DNA from 3 places in the Desulfovermiculus halophilus DSM 18834 genome. Region 1 is predicted to be linked to each of the others. Evidence: riboswitches for the same ligand, from Rfam matches in the RefSeq annotation. Region 1 holds a riboswitch; each other region holds the start of a gene.
What was found. A riboswitch is a leader RNA that binds a small molecule or an ion and turns the genes downstream of it on or off. The one in region 1 is predicted to bind cobalamin.

Region 1 (6,854 bases):
GAACAGGCGTTGCTTGTCGATGAGCCCGCGATCGTAAAACGAGACCAGCATGCCGTTGGCCGCTATCCCGGAGACAAAGGCAGTAGTAAATGTGGCGCTGCACCGTTGGCCCAGGCGGGCAAAAGAAAACAGCGGCCTGGCCACAATTGACAGGGACCGGGTCCATCCTGTGGCCTCGATTATTTCCCCGGCAGCCAGCCCCAGGGCAACGAAAAAGATGATCCGGAGCACGGGCCAGCCCACGTGATGCATCACGTCAATGGCGCTGATGCCCTGAACCAGGAAGACAAGGACCAGGATCAGGCCCAGGGTAATCCCCAAAGACGCAACCCAAGGCCGGGATAATGGCGAAGTGTACTGGTTCATTTTTATTGACCAAGACTGATTTGCGGTCTCATTTGGTTCTCTTCCTGCCGCTTGCTCGAAGCTGTGTGATCATGACCTAGACACATATCGATACCAAGTGTCAATCAAGTCTTAATCCTCAACTGCATAGGGATCCTTTTTTCTGGACAGGATCAATGTCCAGTACTTGGGAGCCTTTTGGGCTAGCTGGCTCAGGTCGCGGACGACTTCCTGGTCCGGAAAGCTGCAGCGGACCACGCCCAGACTAGAGTGCAGCCGGCCGCATTCTTCCAGGCTGTGCACAATATGGGCGCATTTCTTGTAAGCCTTGAGAAAGACCACGGTGTCCGCCTGCATGGCGGATGAATGCCGGATGCCGTTGCCGCCCTTGACCCCGGAGAGCAGCAGCAGGTTCTCCTCTCCTTCCACAAGAGGGGTGTTGGTGGCTGCTGCGGCGGCCTGATAGGAGGTGATCCCGGGTATGGTGGTTATCGACACCTGGGGATCCAGATTGTGGAGAGTGCGCAGAAGATAACTGAAGGTGGAGTAGGTCAACGGATCGCCCATGGTCAAGAATGCAGCGCTCTGGCCCTGGTTCAGATGTCCCAGGACTCTTCCCGCGTTTTCCTCCCAGGCTGCCCGCACTGTTTCCCGGTCCCGGCTCATGGGAAAGGGGAGATTATGCACCGGTATGCCCTGAGGCAGATGCGGAGCGGCCACCCGAACAGCCAGGCTGTGTTCGTTCTTGGTGGAGGACGCGGTGAAAATAACGTCTACTGTCTGCAGGATCTTCACCGCCTTGACTGGGATAAGGTCCGGATCGCCGGGGCCGACCCCGATACCGTACAGGGCGCCTTGCTGATGTGATGGATTCGTATCGTGTTTCATGGGATCTCCTGCATGCTGCCGCAGATTTTGGATGAGAAGACGTCATCAGTTCTTCGTTGTGACTTACGTCACGCATACTAACCGACATGCCTGCCAAGGCGCAGGCACGCTTGCGCTAACGAATCATACAAACGATTTCGATACCGATACCGATACCGACTGGGAGTGGTTACCCAATCGGATCCTGATAACTATTAACCAATAACTCATAACAGTTTTTCATACCGATAACTGATATCACGTTTTACCGGGCTGCGAGCCCGTATTGTTTGCGCACAAGGGCGCGTACCTCGTCCACTTCATCGGTGGTATAGACATCCGGGTAGAGCAGATGCCCAATCCGGGCTATGCCCAGCAAGAGGCGAAAAGTTGGCCTGGAGACCAAAGCTTCATCAATGATAAAGACATCCCGGGCGCGCACCGCTTTTATGGCCTGAAACCCCGGCTCCCGGTAAATCATCTTTTTCGTGGGCTGATTCATGGGCCCCTTCTGGGCTAGATAGACGTCTATCTTATCTCCCTGAGCCAGGATTCTTTCCTTGCCATAGGCGGCGATGTTTGTCCCCCGCAGACCCTTGGCATCGGCGGCCGCATTGATGCCCCCGGCCGATTCCAGGGCGAACACAGCTGTGGAATCCGGGGCAAAGGTCTTCATTTTGGAGTGAATGGCCTCAAAGTAGACTAGTTTGGGGTGTTCAATTTTTTCATTAAGCTGTTCGAACCGATCCAGGGTGCGGATGAATGTGTCGATCATTTCCCCGGCAGCCTGCTGTCTGCCGGTCAGGACGCCCAGCTTCTTCCAATAGCCGGTAATTTCTTGCACCGTGTTCGGCTGCAGGGAAACCACCTGCACGCCAAGACGCTCCAGACCTTCCACCAGCCGGGGATATCCCCGGTCCAGCATGGGCCGGATGAGGACACAGTCCGGTCTTGGGGCCAAAAAGCGCTCCAGGTCCTGATGGGCGGCGAAAGCAGACTTGTCCAGGGCCTGGGGAGGAAAGACCTCATGTCGGCTGACCCCGACAATCTCATCCTCCAGGCCCAGGGCGAAGAGATTTTCCGTGTGCGCTCCGTACAGGGAAATGATGCGCTGCATAGGTTCCCGGACCTGAACATGCCGGCCTGCCTGATCCATAATAGCCTGTTTTTCATTATAACTGGCTGATTCAACCGCCCTGGATGCAGAAAAAGGAAACAGGCTCAGGCAGCAAAGGGCACAAGCAAAAAGCGTTTGCGGGGTCCCGTTCAGCAGGCATGAGATGTTATTGAGGCAAAGGCCGTTGAGTCTCAGCTTGACCATATATCATCATCCTCAGTTTCATCCGGCCCAGGGATCGTCGGCCCGGAAAACCACGTGGCGGCAACCGGTCGAATCATCTCTGCGGACTTCGGCGTGGACTTCAAAGACCTGGGCCAGAGTGTCCGAGGTCAGAGTATCCTCGGTCCGGCCCCAGGTGTGCAGCCTGCCTTGGCGGAGAAAAATGAGGCGATGGCAAAAGGCTGCGGCCAGATTCAGGTCTTGAAACACAGCCACCACGCTCAATCCACTGCTGTGAACCAGGTCCCGGGTCAGGCCCATGAGATGCAGGCCGTACTTGATGTCCAGGTTTGAGGTGGCTTCGTCCAGGAGGAGAACCGGTGTGTCCTGGGCCAAAGCCCGGGCAAAGATGACCCGCTGCTTTTCCCCGCCGCTCAAGGCGGTGACCGGCCTGGACCGTAGGTGACGGATTTTGGCCTGGTCCATGACTCGGTCCACCAGATCGAGGTCTTGGGCGGACAGAGCCTGAAACCTGGACAGGTGCGGGTAGCGGCCCATGGCCACCACCTCCTGCACAGTAAAGGGAAAATTGATCTGATCGCTCTGGGGCACCAGGGCTATATGCCGAGCCAGTTCCCTTTGGGAAGAATGCCGGATGTCTTGGCCCTGAAATGTGATTCTTCCCTGGGTCGGCCGCTTATGCCCGAACAGGAGATCAAGGAGCGTGGTCTTGCCGCTTCCATTGGGGCCCAACAGGCCGTAGAAGCAGCCGGAATGCAGGCTCAGGGTGATATCCTCGAGCACCGGCTGCTGGGCATAGGCAAAGCCGACCCTGTCCAGCTGAAAGAGGGCCGTATGCATTGCCTCAGATACACGAAGAGCTTTTCCGCATGCCTCTGCAAAGATATGACCTGAGGAGCCCATTGCTGCTGTTTGTAGTTCGTCAGCCATAAAGATTTGTGCTCATCATTCTACCCGCATTCTCCGGCTGCGAAAGATGACGAAAAAAAACGGCCCGCCCAGCAGGGCGGTAAGCACCCCGATGGGCACCTCCTGGGGCAGAAGAGAGCGGGTGATGGTGTCCGCAGTCAGAAGGAGCAGGGCTCCGGCCAGGACAGAAGCCGGCAAAAGCAGACGATGGTCCGGACCGGTGAGAAGGCGCATCATATGCGGGACCACCAGACCGACAAAACCGATAATTCCGGAAACCGAAACGCAGACGGCGGCCAAAAAGGATCCGGCCAGAAGAAGAAACAGCCTGGTTCTGGAGGAATCCACTCCCATGGACCTGGCCACCCGTCCCCCCAGGCAGAGAAGATTCAGGTCCCTGGCTGCACACATAAATACGATCAGGGTCAGGCCCAAAAAGGCGCAGACCAGCCAGAGCTCGGACCAGGTGCTGGAGGCAAAGCTGCCCAGGAGCCAGAAGATGATCACCGCCACGTCTTCCTGGGCCAGATACTTGAGAAAGCTCATCCCAGCGGACAGGATGGAGGTGACAATGACCCCGGAGAGGATGAGATTGGTGGAGGAAAAGCCCCCGGCGGTTTGGGAAAGCACAAGGACCAGAACCATGGTCAGCCCGGCCCCGGCAAAGGCCATCAGGGGCAGGGACCAAAAGCCCAAAAAATCGATGCCAAAGAGCAGGACCAGGGAGGCGCCGAAGGCCGCTCCAGCTGATACGCCCAGGGTGTACGGCTCGGCCAGGGGATTGAGCAGGATTCCCTGGAAAACGGCCCCGGAAGAGGCCAGGCCGGCCCCCACCGCGGCAGCAGTCAGGATCCGGGGCAGCCGGACGTCCCAGATGATTACGGCCTGGACGTCCGGCTGTCCGGACCGGGAAGAGGCTGCATCCCAGGGGGGCGAGGCCAGAATCCCCAGCACGTCCTGGATCGGTATGTCCATGGAGCCCAGACAGGCTGAGGCCAGGACCAGGGCCATGAGCCCCAGCAAGAGAAGGGCCAGGGTAAACGCTTGTTTCATGGCAGCTGGTTCTGTTTAGAGGTGTGAAAAGACATCCTGGAGATGATCAAGCCATATATCAGCGATAGTATTGTATTCAGCCGTTCCCTTGAGCACGGCTTCGGTCCTGATCCCTTTATCAGCCAGGATGGATTTCCAGGAATCGGCACCGGGTCCAGCCATGTCATTGCGCACATGATCGCCGGCCACAGACATAAAGGGCATGAGATAGGCCGTATCTGTGCCCTTGTCCTCAATCCGGTCCAGAATATCCTCCAGGGAAGGCGAGCCTTCCACTGTGCCCACATACACATTGGGGTCTTCTTGCTGAAACGAATGGGCCATAGCCTGGTAAAAGGCATTGCTGGGATGGTGGGTCCCGTGTCCCATGAAGATCACGGCCTCACCAGCCTTCCTTTCCTCCGGGATAGTGTTCAGCATGGCATCCCTGACGGCGACAAGATCCTGCGGGGCGGACAGGAGGGGATATCCGAGCAGGATTTTTTCAAAGCCGCAGGACATGGACTCGAAACCGGTAACGATGGACCTTAGGTCGTGAAACTCGGCTCCGGGGATGGTATGCAGGGATTGAACGGCCACATGCGTAAAGCCCTCATCCATCATCTTGGCCAGGGCCATTGCTGTCGAGTCGTAGTGTTTTCCTTTTTCGTTCAGCTTGTGCCGGATGATCCTGGACGTGTAGGCCCAGCGGACAGGGACCTGAGGAAAGGCCTTTTTGACTCTGGCCTCGATATTTTCAAAGGAAGCTTGGGCCTGGGGATAACTGGAGCCAAAGGCGACGAGCAGGATACCTCTTTTGTCTGGTTTTTTGTGTCCATGCGCATGGCCATGGGCCCATGCTCCGGGAGACAGAAACAAGCACAGGGATACCAGAATCACTAGCTGAAAAACCGTTTTTGTTTTTGGCATACGAACCTCCTTCATAGGTAAGTCTTACTTCGGCTCTTCGACACAGAAAGTGGAATTGCATCTATAAAGAGTTTGCCGTCTCTTCTGTGTGCCGTGAGCGGCAGGCCCGCACATTTTCTTGGTCCCGCCACCCGGCACTCACGTGTATGATACGCTCACTCAAACAGAAAGTAGTGAACTGCACGTGAGTAGCCGGGAGGGGGCAGGGCTCCCCCTTTGGCGGGGCTTAGAAAATACCGGGCCGAAAGTGGGCACACAGAAGAGACGGCAAACTCCAAAAATCCACAGGCTACGTCGAAGAACCCTTCCTTCTTAGCTGGAACAGGACACCGAGAGATATCTCTGTTCCCAGTTTCAGGGTGAAGCCGATGGGGAAAAGGCAAAAAAAATCCCTGGATCGAATCACTTCGATCCAGGGATTTCCCTTTTTATCCACCGGAAACGACTTGGAACGGATTCCAGCCACGGGAATCGACGTTCTGACATTCGCTTAGGCAGGTTTTCTGACTCCCGGATCATCCTCCAGCCGCGCCTTCCCCTCAGAATAGTTCTGAAAGTGGCTTCATGCGGCGTTCGTCCCCGGATACAGCGGCGGGCCCGTCCCTGACTTGCACAGGGTTCCCTTTTCAGCCTGTTGCCTGAATCTTCTAGCATAGAAATATTCAGGCAGTAAGCACCCAAGCTATTTTTTGGTGTATACCTTAAGCTGAATTGTCTGTCAACGCACCTCTCCAGGGATTATATGGTCTTGCATTACTCATCTCCATGTCCCGCGTATTTCGGGTGACAACGGTCAAATCATAGGTTAGGCAGTGGCGGCAATGCGTCCGTCCATTACCGGTACGGATTTTACAAATTCAGAGATGACAGATTGGATGCCTCATGAAAATACCAGCTTTCATTGTTGCAGGGACCCACAGCGGATGCGGGAAGACCACAGTCACCTTAGGCCTGATGGCCGCACTGCGGGCGCGCGGCTATCGGGTCCAGCCGTTTAAGATCGGTCCGGACTTCATCGATCCCGGGCACCATGCCCGGATCACCGGCCGGGCCTCGCATAATCTTGACGGCTGGATCCTGGATCAAAGGACCAACCAGGAGATATTCGTCCGAATGCAGGAAGACGCGGATGTCCTGGTCGGAGAGGGGGTCATGGGCCTATTTGACGGTTTTTCTGCAACCGATGACGTGGGGTCCACGGCCCAGATGGCCAAATGGCTTGGCCTGCCGGTACTGCTGGTTGTGGACGCCCGGTCCATGGCCCGTTCGGTGGCCGCTCTGGTCCAGGGATATACTGGTTTTGACCCGGTTCTCTCCTTTGCCGGAGTGCTGTGCAACCGGGTGGGCAGTCCGGGACATGCCCGGATTCTGCAAGAAGCTCTGGTGGCCGCCGGATCCCCGTCCTGCCTGGGCTGTCTGCCCCGTCAGGAGGATTTGGCTATGCCCTCCAGGCACCTGGGGCTGTACACGG
Region 2 (6,854 bases), on a different contig from region 1:
GGAAAAAATAAGCCGTTCGTCCAAAAATTTGACCTTGCCCAGAAGAAAATAGGAGGGATTGTCGTACTCAGTTTTCATCGGATCGTTGTCCGAGTCGATCTCGTAGTTCACCCAGTCCAGACCGGCTGTCAGCCTATACTGTCCAGGGCTCCAGGTTACCTGGGCCTGAGCGCCTTGCTGATCTGTTTCTGTTGTAGAAGATCCGCCTGTATCAAATCCATTGGGATCGCTTCCAATCGGGTCGTACCAGGTGTTTTCGTCTTCTCCAACAAAATACCTGGCTCTCCATTGAAATAAGCCATCCCTCGTCTCTCCGTCATAGATAAAGTCTACCGATTCGTTGGACTTATCGTTATAGTCATCAAGATCATTCTGGCTCAGATAGCTTGGGTTGCCGAGTTCATCAGCATCAAATCCGGTGTAGATGACCCCGATCCGGTTGTTGGGCAAAAATTCATATCCAAGATTGAGGCTTCCGCTCAATTTTTCGTCGTACCCAGTATTCTCATACTCCTCGCCATCCGCTGTATCATAGTCATCCTGCGTGCTCCGACGTATGGCCCCGGAAAAGTCGAATTTACCTATTTCTCCAGATATCCCGGCGGCTTCCTCTTCGTAACCATAACTTCCCAGTTCCCCCCGAACATGACCAGAAATCTCGCCTTTACCCTGCTTGGTAATCACATTGATTACCCCACCGATAGCCGCTGAGCCGTACTGAACCGAGGCCGGACCGCGGATAATTTCCACACGCTCAATATTTTCAGTCATGACCTTGGCCGCATTTCCGGTCCCTGCCCGGCGGCCGTTGAGCAGAATGAGGACGTGACCTTCCAAGTCATTGCCATGAGTTTCAGTTCGAAAGCCTCGGATGCCGATTGACGTCAATGCCCCAGGATAGTGCTGAAAATGACCGATATTTTTTTCCAGCAGCAGCTCCCCCAGGTCTCGTGCCGAGGACTGCTTGATCTCCTCTTCATCCACGACTGTAATATTTGATGTCACTTCCCGCTTGGGCTCCGGCAGGCGACCGGCAGTCACCACCATCTCTTCCATGGACATGGTGTCTTCGTCTTCGGAAGCTCCGGCTGGCATGGATGTCAGAAGCAAAAAACCACAGATACCCAAGGCCACATACAGCTTGTAACTCATCCCTTCCTCCAATATTTCCATGTGAAACATTTACTTGTAATGCTCCATCACGTCCTTGAGATGCATGACCCAAATACCTGCGAGATTGTCATACTCTGCGGTACCCTTGAGGACCGGCTCACATTCAATCCCGGATTCTTCCAGGACTGACTTCCAGGAGTTCTTCCCGTCCCCGGCCATATCATTTCGGACATGGTCTCCGGCCACAGCCATAAAGGGCAGAAGATAAGCCTTTTCAATACCCTTTTCTTTGAGCTCAGGAAGGATTGTATCCAAAGACAACGATCCCCCGATTGTGCCCATATAGACATTGGAATCTTTTTGCTGCAGCTCATAGGCCATGGCCTGATAAAATGCGTTGCTGGGATGATAGGTGCCGTGGCCCATGAAGATGACCGCCTCATCTTTGCTCCGCTCTTTAGGGATATTGTTCAGCAAGGCCCGGCGCACATGTTCAAGGCTGTGAGGTGTCGATAAGAGCGGATATCCGAGCATGATCCGTTCAAACCTGTCCATGGCTTCGAATGCATTAACCACAGACTGCAGCTCGTGGAACTCCGCTCCGGCAATGGTATGCAGGGACTGCACGGCCACATGGGTAAAGCCCTCATCCAGCATGTCGGCCAGGGCCTGGATCGGAGAGTCCAGGTCTTTTCCCTTTTTGCCCAGCTTTTTGCGGACCATTTTGGAGGTATATGCCCAGCGGACCGGTATCTTCGGAAAGGTCTCTTCGACCTGGTCTTCAATGCTGTCAAAGGCGGCCTGGGCCTGTGGATAGCTGGAACCAAAGGCCACCAGCAATATGCCCGCCTTATCTTTTTTGTCTTCCTTATGCCCATGGTGCCCGTGTCCATGGCTGTGCCCGAGCCTATCACCGGGCCCATGGGCCGAGACCGAACCACCGGACACGATCAGGCCCAGAAAAAAAGCCAGCATCAATGTGTTCAAGACAATGTTTCCCTTGCGCATACAGTCCTCCTTCTCTTATTTTTTTGTGTTCCCTGGATGAAAATTGCAGGAGCAGAGTCGCAGGGAGCTCCGACCCTGCTCCCGGCTACAGGTTGGAGTGGATATGGAATATAAAAAAAATCCCCGGATCGAACATTTGTTCGATCCGGGGATTTCCCGTTTTTATCCTCGGATACGACTTCAGGCCGGCTTTGACCACGAAAGCCGTCACCTCTTTCAGCACTTGGGCAGGTCTTCTGACTCCCGGATCATCCTCCAGCCGCGCCTTCCCCCCAGGATTGTCCTGAAAGTGGCTTGTTGCGGCCTTCGTCCCCGGTTACAGCGGCGGGCCCGTCCCTGACTTTCACAGGGTTCCCTTTTACAGTCCTCCATCCTTTGCAGCTGGTGCGCTGGATGGAAAACACCCAAGCGTTGTGTTTTGAGGAACCTAAGCTCAAAAACTTCCTTATGTCAACCGGGAAAGATTGCTCCAGGGCAAAAGCTTCCGTTTAGGCCCTTTCCTGGATGGTAAGCACAACCCCGATAAGTATGGACGCAGCACCGAGCCAGCCCAAAAAAGAAAATGTCTCTCCCCACCAGAAGTAAGCGACCACTGCTGCAGCCACAGGCTCCAGAGTGGCCACAATGGATGCCCGGGCGGCCTGTAGGAGCTTGAGCCCGGCGTAATAGGAATGATAGGCGCAATAGGTACACACAAAGGCAATCGCCGCAAGTGCAGCCCAAGCAGTGGGCGTTTTGTGCACAAAGGAGACAAAGGGCAACAAGAGCAGAGAGCCCACAGGAAGGAGAAAAAGAAACAGGTTCGGAGCAGTGTATCCTTTGGAAAACGGCTTGCCCAGGACATAATACATAGAGTAACAAAATCCGGCGGTCAGGCCGAAAAGGACGGCCGAAATACTCACATTGCCGTCCATGCCTTTGTTGCCTAGGGAAATGCAGGCCACACCGACAATGGTCAAGGCCACGGCTGCCAGCTTTACGTAGGTCAAAGGCTCCATGTAAAAAACCCGGGCCATTATCGCTACCCAGGCCGGAGCGGTATACAAAAGGACTGCAGCCAGAGCCGCGCCTCCGCTCTGCACCGAGAGCTGAAACGACCCATAGAACAGGGTCACACCAGTCAAGGCAAAGAGAAAAAGGGCGGGCATATCCCGCAGATTGAGGCGGGTCTGTCCGGCCCAGACAGCCTGTCCTCCGAATAGAACCCAGGCCAAGACACCGCGCCAAAAGGCAATCTCCAAAGGGGTGACTCCTTCAGCCAGGGCCAGCCTTGAGATCGGCCCCAGGAGTCCCCAAAGCACGGCAGCCAGAGCAATAAACATGTAGCCTTTGAGGTGAACAAAATGATTCATAAAACAATGCCGCACCCCTGTTTGAAGTTTATAGCCATAGGCCAGCCTTTGGGTATTCCTGGTCATTGATGATTTCTCGAAACGGAGTTCAGACTGCCAAGTCCTCCGGAAATCAGGCAAGCATACGAGATGTACGACTATACAAATCACCCTCCAAGGTCAAATCAATTTGTATGCTTCGTTAGGGCTAGCATGCCTGCGCCTTCCCGGACATGGGGGCAATATGTACGGTTTGACATATCAAAAAATAATCAATATCCTGCTTTTCCCGCGTTATGGACAGAATGATATCACCTCATGATTACCCAAATATCCGTTGTCATGCTCAGGATTCCAATACATGATTTTCTGGTTCATCGCTTTACATTGCGTGAGTTTCTGTTTTCGGTACATACAAAGGTAAGGAGGCATTGCCATGCATTCCAAATTCATGTCAATCGTGCTCGTACTTGTCTCTCTACTCTTTTTGGGAGCCGGACAAGCCATAGCCAAGGACAAGTTGGTTATCTTCCATGCTGGCAGCCTTGCAGTGCCCATGGAAAAGATGGAAAAGGAGTTTGAGGCAAAGCATCCGAACATCGATGTGCAAAGAGAAGTCGGCGGGAGCACCAAAATGGCCCGTCTGATTTCAGAGGTGGGCAAGCCTGCGGATATTATGGCCTCGGCCGACTTCAAGGTTATCGACAACAACCTGATCCCGGATCATGCAACGTGGAACATCCGTTTTGCCAGCAACGAGCTGGTCTTGGCATACACAGACAAAAGCAGACATGCAAACGAAATAACTTCAGAAAACTGGTACAAGATCCTGCAGCGAGAGGATGTCGAATGGGGGCATTCCGATCCCGATCTGGATCCCTGCGGCTATAGGTCCCTGATGGTCCTGCAGCTGGCCGAAAAGTTCTACGGCATTGACGGATTATATGATGACCTTGTGGCCAATCGGCCCAAGAAGAATATCCGGCCCAAGTCGGTTGAGCTGGTCAACCTACTCAAGTCTGGACACATGGATTATGCCTGGGAGTATCGCTCCGTGGCCGTGCAGCACGATCTAAAGTACATGACCCTGGATGAGCACATCAACCTGGGCAACTACAGGTACGACAACTTCTACAAACAAGCTGAAGTTGAAGTTTCAGGCAAGGAGCCGGGAACAACCATCACCAAAAGCGGCAAGTCCATCACCTACGGTGTGACCATGACCGATGACGCCGAAAATCCGGAGGCGGCGAAAGCCTTCCTGCAGTACATGCTCGATAAGCAGGGCGGTCTGCGCATCTTAAAAGCCATGGGTCAGCCGCCGTTTATCCCCGCCCGGATTCCAGACAAGGAGATGCTGGAGAAACTGCCGAAGGAAATCAAGGAGCTGGTTGTGGTCAAAGAATAAGATAAGGGGAGTGCAGCACGTCTTGCTGCACTCCCCTTAAGGCAGATTTCATGAGCTTGCCGCCTTGACCAGTTTGGAAGATGAGTACAAAAACAAGCCCTGCTTCAGCGTATTCATCACATCCTGAACATTCCGGTATCCTGTGTATGATTGATATATTAGGTCATGATCTATGCGTTTTGTCACCCGCGAATGGTTCTTGCCACTGCTATTTTTCTTGAGCCTACCCTTTCTCTTGCTCATCACAGCCCCACTAGGACAGCTGCTTACTTCTTCGGGGCTTGGCGACTTGCTGCACACGATCAAGGATCCCCAGGTCCTGCAAGCCATTGGCCGCAGCCTGGGAACATCCCTTACGGCTGCTGTGCTCTGTCTGCTCCTGGGCACCCCTTTGAGCTATCTGCTGGCCAGACGGCAGTTTCCCGGCCGACGGCTGGTGGAAGGCCTCGTAGATCTGCCGATCATGATCCCCCATCCGGTTATCGGGATCGCCATCCTGAGTCTGGCCGGCAGATATCATCCCTTCGGCCGCTTCCTCAGCGATCTTGGAATCCAGATCATGGGCTCATATACCGGCATCGTGACCGTGCTCACCTTTGTCGGTCTGCCCTTTTACGTGAACACGGTCAAGAGCGGTTTCGAGGCCATTCCCGCCCGGCTGGAAAAGGCCTCCAGAAGTCTTGGGGCCGGCATGGCCTCCACCTTTGTCCGGATCACCCTGCCTCTGGCCTGGCGGAGCATGATTCTGGGCATGATCATGTGCACAGCAAGGGCTATCAGCGAGTTCGGGGCCATCGCCATCGTGGCCTACCACCCCATGACCGCTCCTGTCCTCATCTACGAGCGCTTCACAGCCTACGGGCTAAAGTACTCTCAGCCGGTGGCTGTTTGGCTGGTCATCATTTCCTTTTGCCTCTTTGTGCTCATCCGCCTTTTTTCCAGATCCCGGGAATCTGCATATGCTTGAGATAGACTCGCTATGCGTCCGCCTGCAGGGGTTCTCTCTGGAGAACATCTCCATAACAGTGCAGCCTTCCGACTTTTTTGCTCTGCTCGGCCCCACCGGCTCTGGAAAATCCATCCTTCTGGAAGCAGCCATGGGTCTTTTGCCAGTTGCCGAAGGAAAGATCAAAATATCCGGGCAGGACATAACCGCTCTGCCCCCGGAATCCAGGGACCTGGGACTCGTCTACCAGGATCACGCCCTATTTCCCCACTTAAGTGTCCAAGCAAACATCCTCTACGGCACCAGATATCACCGCATTCCCCAAGAGACACGCAGGTCCAGGTTCAAACTGCTCGTGGACCGGCTCAAGCTCGGGGATCTCCTGCACCGCAGCCCGACTACCTTAAGCGGTGGCGAAAAGCAGCGCACAGCCCTGGCCAGGGCGTTAATGCTCAACCCTCGGGCCCTGCTTTTGGACGAGCCTCTCTCCGCCCTGGATCAAATGTTCCGCGACGATGCCCGGCGGCTGCTCAAGACCCTGCACCAGGAGCTGAACACTCCCTTCATCCTTGTCTCGCACAGCTTCTCCGAAGTCCTGTTTTTGGCCAACAAAGGAGCAGTCATCAAACAAGGCAGGATGCAGCAGTCTGGCAGCATTGAAGATCTTTTTGAGCGTCCGGCTTCGTCGTTCGTGGCCGCTTTTGTGGGCATGAGCAATATCTTCCCTTGTCGAGTCTTTCAGGGAAAGGCCCATTTAAAGGGACTTACGCTCCAGGCCGGACCACAAGCCTGTTCGAAGCACACCCATCTGGCTGTCCGGCCGGAGGAAGTCAGGCTGGCCGGCCCCGCAGGGTCGACCTTTGCCAACAATTTTAAGGGTCGCATTCTCCATCTGGACTGCCAAGGATTCTACTACCGGGCCAAGATCCGGATTCAGGCGGCAGAGTTCGAGGCCTACTGGACCAGGCATGAGGTGGAGGAAGGAAATGTATGTTTAGGGCAGGAAGTTAATATAGCCTTTCCGGCCTCGGCTGTCCATACATTCGCC
Region 3 (6,854 bases), on a different contig from region 1:
TCCGGCTTGTTCGCTCCGAAGCGGTTCGAGACATAGAAGATGGCCACACCCTTGCGGTCCACGTGGTCCAGGAACGCTTTGGCTCCCGGATTGAGCGTGGGCACCCCTTCGCGCTCCCAATGCCCCCAGGTGTCCCAGGTCGTAAAGGTATGGCAGTTGCGCATATCGCGGACCAGAAGCGGGCTGTTGTCGATGAGTGTTTCGTCCACGTCGGTAACGATCGCGAGCTTCTCATCGCCGTCATGGGCGGCGATCTTGCTGTCTAGCTTCATGCGCGCGAGATTGAATGCCTGATGCTGCAGGGCGTCGATTTCAGCGGATTTCTGCTGATACCGCAGCCCCATTGCAAACTCGTACTGCTTGCACACCTTGTCCTGACTGTCGGACTGGGCCTTCGCCGCAGGGGTGAATCCGGCTGTGGCCAGCAAGAGAGCGCTGAGAATAGCGATTGCGCCGAAAGGGCTGAGATGCAATCTTTTACGCATAATATGACCTCCGGTGAAAATTGTGATGAGAGAATTGAGGTTGCCCATATGACTGCTGCTTGAAAAGGCAGAGGCAAGGGCGGCAGAACACAACGAACAGACAGGCTTAATGCTTTACACAACCCCACTTTACCAACAAGAAGGACATACAAAGGGAAGAATGTCAATGGAGATCTTACCCATTTCGGGTCAAGCGCGATGTGGGAAGACGGCAAACTCTTATGTATGCAATTTCATTTCCTGTGTCGAAGAGCCTATTTTCTTTTCAGTCATTCCCGCTTCTGGAGTGGAGCTGCCACTCTTGCCAAAGGCCAGGATATGGGCCAATATTGAACATTGGACTGATCAAGGCGGTGGATTCGGACTGCGGTCACTGGTGAACGGACGGGCTGGGGAGCGGGGATGCGGATGGGTGGGGTGAGGTGTGGAAAATGCGCTCACTTCTGGGGGATGCGCATCTCTTCAGAAATCGGCGTAATCATCCGGCAGCACGTTTATGACCCATTTGAGCTTTGAAGAGGATGTCGGCTGCCTGAGCAGCAAGGCGTCTGTGTTCGGGACCTCTCTACCGGTTTGGACCTACTGGCTGGACGGTTTGTTGATTGACGCCGGCCCATACTCCCTGGGCCGGGATCTCATCCCCCTGTATCGCAAGCTGCACATTCAGCAGGTGGCCCTGACCCACTACCACGAAGATCATTCCGGGCTCGCGGCCTGTGTGCAGAACGAAAAACACGCGCCTGTCCATATGCCCTCCCGGTTCAAACATCTGGCTGACAAGCCGGCCCGGCTGCCTGTATACAGACGACTCTTCTGGGGCAAACGACCTGCTTTTACGGCCCATCCCCTTTCCCAGTCCATCAGCACCGGACGGTATCGGTTTCAGGTCATCCCTGCGCCCGGGCATACCCAGGATCATGTCGTGTTTTGGGAGCCAAATTGTGGCTGGCTGTTCAGCGGGGATGTCTTTGTTCGCTCCAGGCCTGAACTCAGCTTATATGAAGAAGATATGTCCGGGTTGATCCAGACCCTGCAAGTCATGGCTGGTCTGGATTTTGACACCCTTTTTTGCAGTCACGCCGGGCCGCAGCGCGAGGGGAAAAGACTTTTAGTCCAAAAGCTGGAATATTTGCTGCACATCCAGGACAAGGCCAGACAGCTGCATGAACAGGGGTGGCCAAGCAGGCAAATTGCCCGCACAATCTTTCCCAAAAAACGGTTTGTCGAATACATCTCCAGAGGCGAATGGAGCAGGGAGAACCTTGTAAAAAGCCTGCTGTAGCCGTTCTACGGCAGCCCGGATTCGGGAGGAAGACATGCCGACCCCAGCCGTAATAGACGCTCATGCCCACTGCGGATGCCTGGACCAATGCCCGCCCCAGGCCATTGAGGACTACCTCCGGGAGCTTGCCGGCACCGGCATTCAGGGCGCGGCCCTTTTTTCCCCGGTTGACGAAATCTACGACCGCTCCGATCCCTTTTTTGCGGACAGCCCTGAGTGGAGGTCCAGAAGAAAGGCCAGCAATGCCTATCTGCTGACCCTGGATCCGCAGGATCTGACTGTGTATCCCTACTTCTTCATCTGGAATGATTTTGCCGTTGAACAGCTCACCCCCAGGCACCGGGGGATCAAATGGCACCGGCATCCGGATGAGCCGGAGTACGCCTACCAGGATCCAAGATGCCGCCGGGCCCTGGAGGTAATCAGAGACCGAAGCTTGCCTGTGGTCCTGGAGGAGGAGCTTGAGAATACGCTGTACTTCATTCGGGAGCTGGCGGCGGGGGTGCCGGTAATCATTCCTCATCTGGGCCTTTTAAACGGCGGATTCCATGCCCTGGCCCGGGCCGGGATATGGGACCTGGACAATGTGTGGGCGGATTCGGCCCTGGCCTCAGAGCAGACCATTGCGGAGTATATCCGGCGGTATGGTCCTGACAAGCTGCTCTTCGGCTCTGACTTTCCTTTCGGCTCTCCGGGTAGTGAGCTGAGCAAGATCCGGAACCTGGATGCTGCTCCTGAAGTGAAGGAATCTGTTCTGGGCAAGAACTTTCTTCGCCTGCAAGGGCGGGTAGAGGGATGAATAAAAAGGTTCGTCGACGTAGCCTGTGGATTTTTGGAGTTTGCCATCTCTTCTGTGTGCCCACTTTCGGCCCGGTATTTTCTAAGCCCCGCCCAAGGGGGATCCCTGCCCCCTCCCGGCTACTCACGTGCAGGTCACTGCTTTCTGTGTGACGAAAGCTCATCATGCACGTGAGTGCCGGGTTTCCCCCTTTTGGCGGGACCAAGAAAATGTGCGGGCCTGCCGCTCACGGCACCCAGAAGAGACGGCAAACTCTTATGGAGGCAATTCCACTTTCTGGGTCGAAGAGCCATAAAAAGGTTCTTCGCCGTAACCTATGGATTTTTGGAGTTTGCCGTCTGTTGTGCGGGCACAGAACGACACGCTGGCACAACAGACGGGCAAACCGGTGCGGATGGTCCTGTTCACTATGTGCCTGAGCCGGAAGCTGCGGTCTTGAGCTGTTTTGTCCGGCTGTCGGTCAAAATGAGAATCGAATCTGGAAAAAGGTCTTTATCCCCTGGGGGCGATTTTCAGCGCTGGTTTCAAAATGGGACTTGAGCCCAAGGAATACGCCCTTGTGCACCCAGCTGATACCCGGCCCTATCCCAAAGACCCTTTCCTTGGATCCGGGGATGTCCCGGCCCTCGAACTCATCGTTGGATAGCTGCTCCAGGTAGTAACCGACGAGGGCAATCCGGAATTGGGGATCAATCACAGGCAGGGCCTTACTTATGGAGTAGTTAAAATGATACAGGGGACCGGCCTGAAGATCGCCTTTAACACCTTGATGCACGAAGTCATTGTTCTCAAAATTATAGGAAAAGAACTGGCGCGTGCTGAGAGCAAAATCATTGGGCATCTGCAGGGTCAGGGACAGAAATGGGGTCAAGGTTATGTAGTTTGCGGAGGGGTTCAAGGCCTTGTCTGAGTCGTAGTCCCCAATGGGCAGATAGGTGTCCAGCTCAAAGAACCAGTGCAAAGTAAACCCTTCCCTCAGGGGGATGGCGCTGCCGATAAAGGGGCCAATCGCCAGGTCCCCAAGGATATTCCGGTTTTCCTGCAGGCCGATGCTCGAATCCATATGGATGTCCTGCAGGGGAAGCATGGCCGAGAGGCCCACCCGCAAATCCCGGGGCAAATCAAGGTCAGGACTGTAGATGAGCTGAGGGGTGTAGACCATGACATCGAGCTCATTGTCCCCGGGAAGGTTGTTGCCTTCACTGTCCTTGAGATCGTCGGCGGTGTAATAGGCCATGTAGTTGAGCAGATGCAGGCCGGGCGGGGCTATGACCGCCCCCATGATATTGGTGCTCCCGATATCGAGGTTTGGATTCTGGTTGTAGGCCCATGCCTGGGATGCGCAGGCATACAGGGCGCAGCAGGCCAAAAACATGATGCAGCCGGTTTTGATCTTCATAAGCTCTCCTGGTGGTTTGAGGTGTCCATCATTGACAGCCGGATAAATGATTCCGCGGATATCCAAACGTAGGTCAAGACAATGGTTCATCGGCCTTGAATGTGGATTTTTCGGGTTTCCTCCTTTTGGCGGGACCAAGAAAATGTGCGGGCCTGCCGCTTACGGCACACAGAAGAGACGGCAAACTCTTATGTATGCAATTCCACTTTCTGTGTCGAAGAGCCGAAAAAAAATCCCCAAGCTGATACATAATAATCAGCTTGGGGATTTGCCTTTTCCTCCAAGTTTTGCGCGTATTGCTTATGGCAGGTCTTCTGACTCGCGGATCGTCCTACTCACCGCCCCTTCCCATAGCGCTTGACCAAGGCGGCTTACGCTACAGTGGATGCATGCGGCTTTCGTCCCCACTTACAGCGGCGGGTCCGTGCCGGATTTGCACCGGCTTGTCTTTTAAGCCCCCGGGGCACCACAGCAATGCATCCGCTCTGTGGACCAGCAGATGCTGGAAAGCACATACAAGATGCGCATTGCTTTGTCAATGTGCATAGTGGAGGGCTGAAGAGGGCTCTGCATTCCCCATGCCTCATTCAGGATGCTCAATCTTCATTGATGGACAGGCAAAAAAGACGTATCGTGGCCGAAAATGAGCCCAATCGTTTAACCAAGCAGGGCTTGCCGGTGCGGTCCTGGTTTATTCCTCCCCCGGTGTCCTGATCCGGGGAGGGCATGTCCCCAGTCTCTGTTTTCCTGGAGGTGTACATGGAGCTGAGCAGAGCAATCCGGTCCCGAATGAGCATTAGAAAGTTCACATCCGATCCGGTCCCCCGGGAGCAAGTGGCCGCGATCCTGGAGCTGGCCTGCCGGGCTCCTTCGGCCATGAATACACAGCCCTGGGAGTTTGTGGTCCTCACCGGGGATGTTCTGGAACGAATCAAGAAAGAGAATGTCCGTCTGGTCCGGGAGCAGGCCCAGAGCAACCCGGACCATTCTGCCGTGGGCTGGCCCAAGGACAGTATCTTTCGGAAGCGGCAGGTGGATCTGGCCAAGGAGCTGTTTCGGCTGATGGATATCGCCAGAGAGGATACGGACAAGCGCCAGGCCTGGACTGAACGGGGGTTCCGGTTCTTCGACGCCCCGGTGGCTGTTCTTCTCTGTGTGGACAGCGTGCTCCAGGGAGATGGGCCGCTACTGGACATCGGGGCGGTGATGCAGAATATCTGCCTGGCGGCTGTGGACTTGGGCCTGGGCACCTGCATCGAGGATCAGGGGGTGATGTATCCGGACATGCTGCGGGAGCACACCGGCATCAGCCGGGATAAGCGGATCATCATCTCCATCGCCCTGGGCTATCCGGACTGGGAGTTTCCGGCCAATCAGCTGGTCACTCCCCGAGTGGAGGTGGATGAGTGCACCACCTGGCTGGGAAAGGGATAGGCCTGCATCAGCTGGTTGAGGAGACGATATGCCCAAGAAGATGAGCCGTCTTGCAGCGTTCATTTTGTGTGCGACGGTGCTGCTGTTTTCCTGTCAGCAGGATAGAGAATCTCCTGGTGCAGAACCAGACCAGCTTATCGGACAGGTTCAGCTTCCAGGTCTGGATGGTGAAAAGCCGGAGACCAACGATCAGCCGCCGCCGGGCTCAAGTTCGGAGCAAGTCCAAGACAGCTCTTGCGCCCTGCCCTCTGTCCCGGATCAGCTGGACACGGAGCTGCCGGATTTCTCGAAATACAGGGATGTAGAGAAGAAAAAACAGCATTTTTTTGATTTCCTGCGGCCCATTGTGCGGGCCGAAAACCGGAAAGTGCTCAAGGAGCGGATTGTCGTGCTGGCCGGCTGGAAACGCTTTGAGCAGGGGAAAGAGCTGTCCGCAAAGAGGCGGGCAAAGCTGAATGCCCTGGCCCGGAAGTACCGGGTGGATGCAGAGCATGCAGATGGCAAGAGGTTTTTCAGGCAGCTGCTGATGCATGTGGATAAGGTCCCGGTCCCCCTGGCGCTGGTTCAGGCAGCCAAGGAGTCCGGCTGGGGGACATCCTACTTTGCCCGCAAAGGGAACAATCTGTTCGGACAATGGTGCTTCAGCCAGGGGTGCGGTCTGGTCCCCAGAAGACGGCCCCAGGGTGCGAACTACGAGGTCCAGTCCTTCGAGGATGTCTCGGAGTCTGTGCAGAGCTATATCCACAACCTGAACTCCAATCCAGCCTATGAGGAGCTGCGGAAGCTCAGGTACCGGATGCGTCTGGCCGGCAAGGATCCGGATGCCCAGCTTATGGCCGAGGGGCTGGAAAACTATTCCCAGGTGGGCAGACAATATATTGAGGCTGTACAGAAGATGATTAGGGGCAATGAGAAGTTCCTGGGCATTCACGGCTCAATTGCCGCGTCCTAGATCTCAACATTGCGGATCCTGGCCCAGCCTGTGGGTTTTGAAATCCGCTCTCCATTCTGTGGAAAGCTCCGCTTCTGGGTTGAAGAGCATAACCCGTTTGGGAGGGAAAGCTGATGCGAAGCACTGTGCAGACCTTAGCCGGCATTCTGATCTGCGCTGCAATGCTGGTGTGCCTTACGGACAATGGGGCAGCAGAAGGACAAGCAGTGCGGATCGGGTATGTGAAATGGTCCGATGCCATTGCCGCTTCCAATGTGGTCAAGGCTGTCCTGGAGCAAGAGATGGGCCGAAGGTGCATTCTGGTCCCCCTGCAGGCGGAGGAGGTCTGGCTGGCCACAGCCAGCAGGGATATCGACGGCTTTGTCTGTGCCTGGCTGCCCAGCCTGCACCAGAACTACTACGGCAAGGTGGGTTCCCATGTCCTTGATCTGGGGCCCAATCTGCGGGGGACCAGGGTGGGGCTGGTTGTCCCGGAATATGTGAGCATCAGCTCCATAGATCAA

Region 2: another riboswitch for cobalamin. It lies ahead of N902_RS0109945 (sirohydrochlorin cobaltochelatase); the one in region 1 lies ahead of N902_RS0115305 (sirohydrochlorin cobaltochelatase).
Region 3: another riboswitch for cobalamin. It lies ahead of N902_RS0110525 (SphA family protein); the one in region 1 lies ahead of N902_RS0115305 (sirohydrochlorin cobaltochelatase).

What each region holds. Positions count from the first base shown of each region.
Region 1 covers NZ_KK211185.1:212,995-219,848, forward strand. Annotated here, with positions in the region: gene N902_RS18345 (hypothetical protein) at 1-366, opposite strand, end outside; gene cobI (precorrin-2 C(20)-methyltransferase) at 478-1,233, opposite strand; gene N902_RS18350 (ABC transporter substrate-binding protein) at 1,478-2,368, opposite strand; gene N902_RS0115295 (ABC transporter ATP-binding protein) at 2,552-3,352, opposite strand; gene N902_RS0115300 (FecCD family ABC transporter permease) at 3,458-4,474, opposite strand; gene N902_RS0115305 (sirohydrochlorin cobaltochelatase) at 4,490-5,383, opposite strand; cobalamin riboswitch at 5,860-6,072, opposite strand; gene N902_RS18975 (cobyrinic acid a,c-diamide synthase CobB) at 6,266-6,854, shown strand, end outside.
Region 2 covers NZ_JIAK01000019.1:4,794-11,647, reverse strand. Annotated here, with positions in the region: gene N902_RS0109950 (TonB-dependent receptor plug domain-containing protein) at 1-1,152, opposite strand, end outside; gene N902_RS0109945 (sirohydrochlorin cobaltochelatase) at 1,183-2,121, opposite strand; cobalamin riboswitch at 2,331-2,544, opposite strand; gene N902_RS0109935 (DMT family transporter) at 2,610-3,473, opposite strand; gene wtpA (tungstate ABC transporter substrate-binding protein WtpA) at 3,889-4,860, shown strand; gene N902_RS0109925 (ABC transporter permease) at 5,033-5,827, shown strand; gene N902_RS0109920 (ABC transporter ATP-binding protein) at 5,820-6,854, shown strand, end outside.
Region 3 covers NZ_JIAK01000021.1:8,586-15,439, forward strand. Annotated here, with positions in the region: gene N902_RS17435 (5'-nucleotidase, lipoprotein e(P4) family) at 1-533, opposite strand, end outside; gene N902_RS0110515 (MBL fold metallo-hydrolase) at 982-1,767, shown strand; gene N902_RS17440 (amidohydrolase family protein) at 1,802-2,566, shown strand; gene N902_RS0110525 (SphA family protein) at 3,027-3,965, opposite strand; cobalamin riboswitch at 4,252-4,451, opposite strand; gene N902_RS20010 (hypothetical protein) at 4,562-4,762, opposite strand; gene N902_RS0110535 (nitroreductase) at 4,755-5,399, shown strand; gene N902_RS17445 (glucosaminidase domain-containing protein) at 5,428-6,351, shown strand; gene N902_RS0110545 (glycine betaine ABC transporter substrate-binding protein) at 6,465-6,854, shown strand, end outside.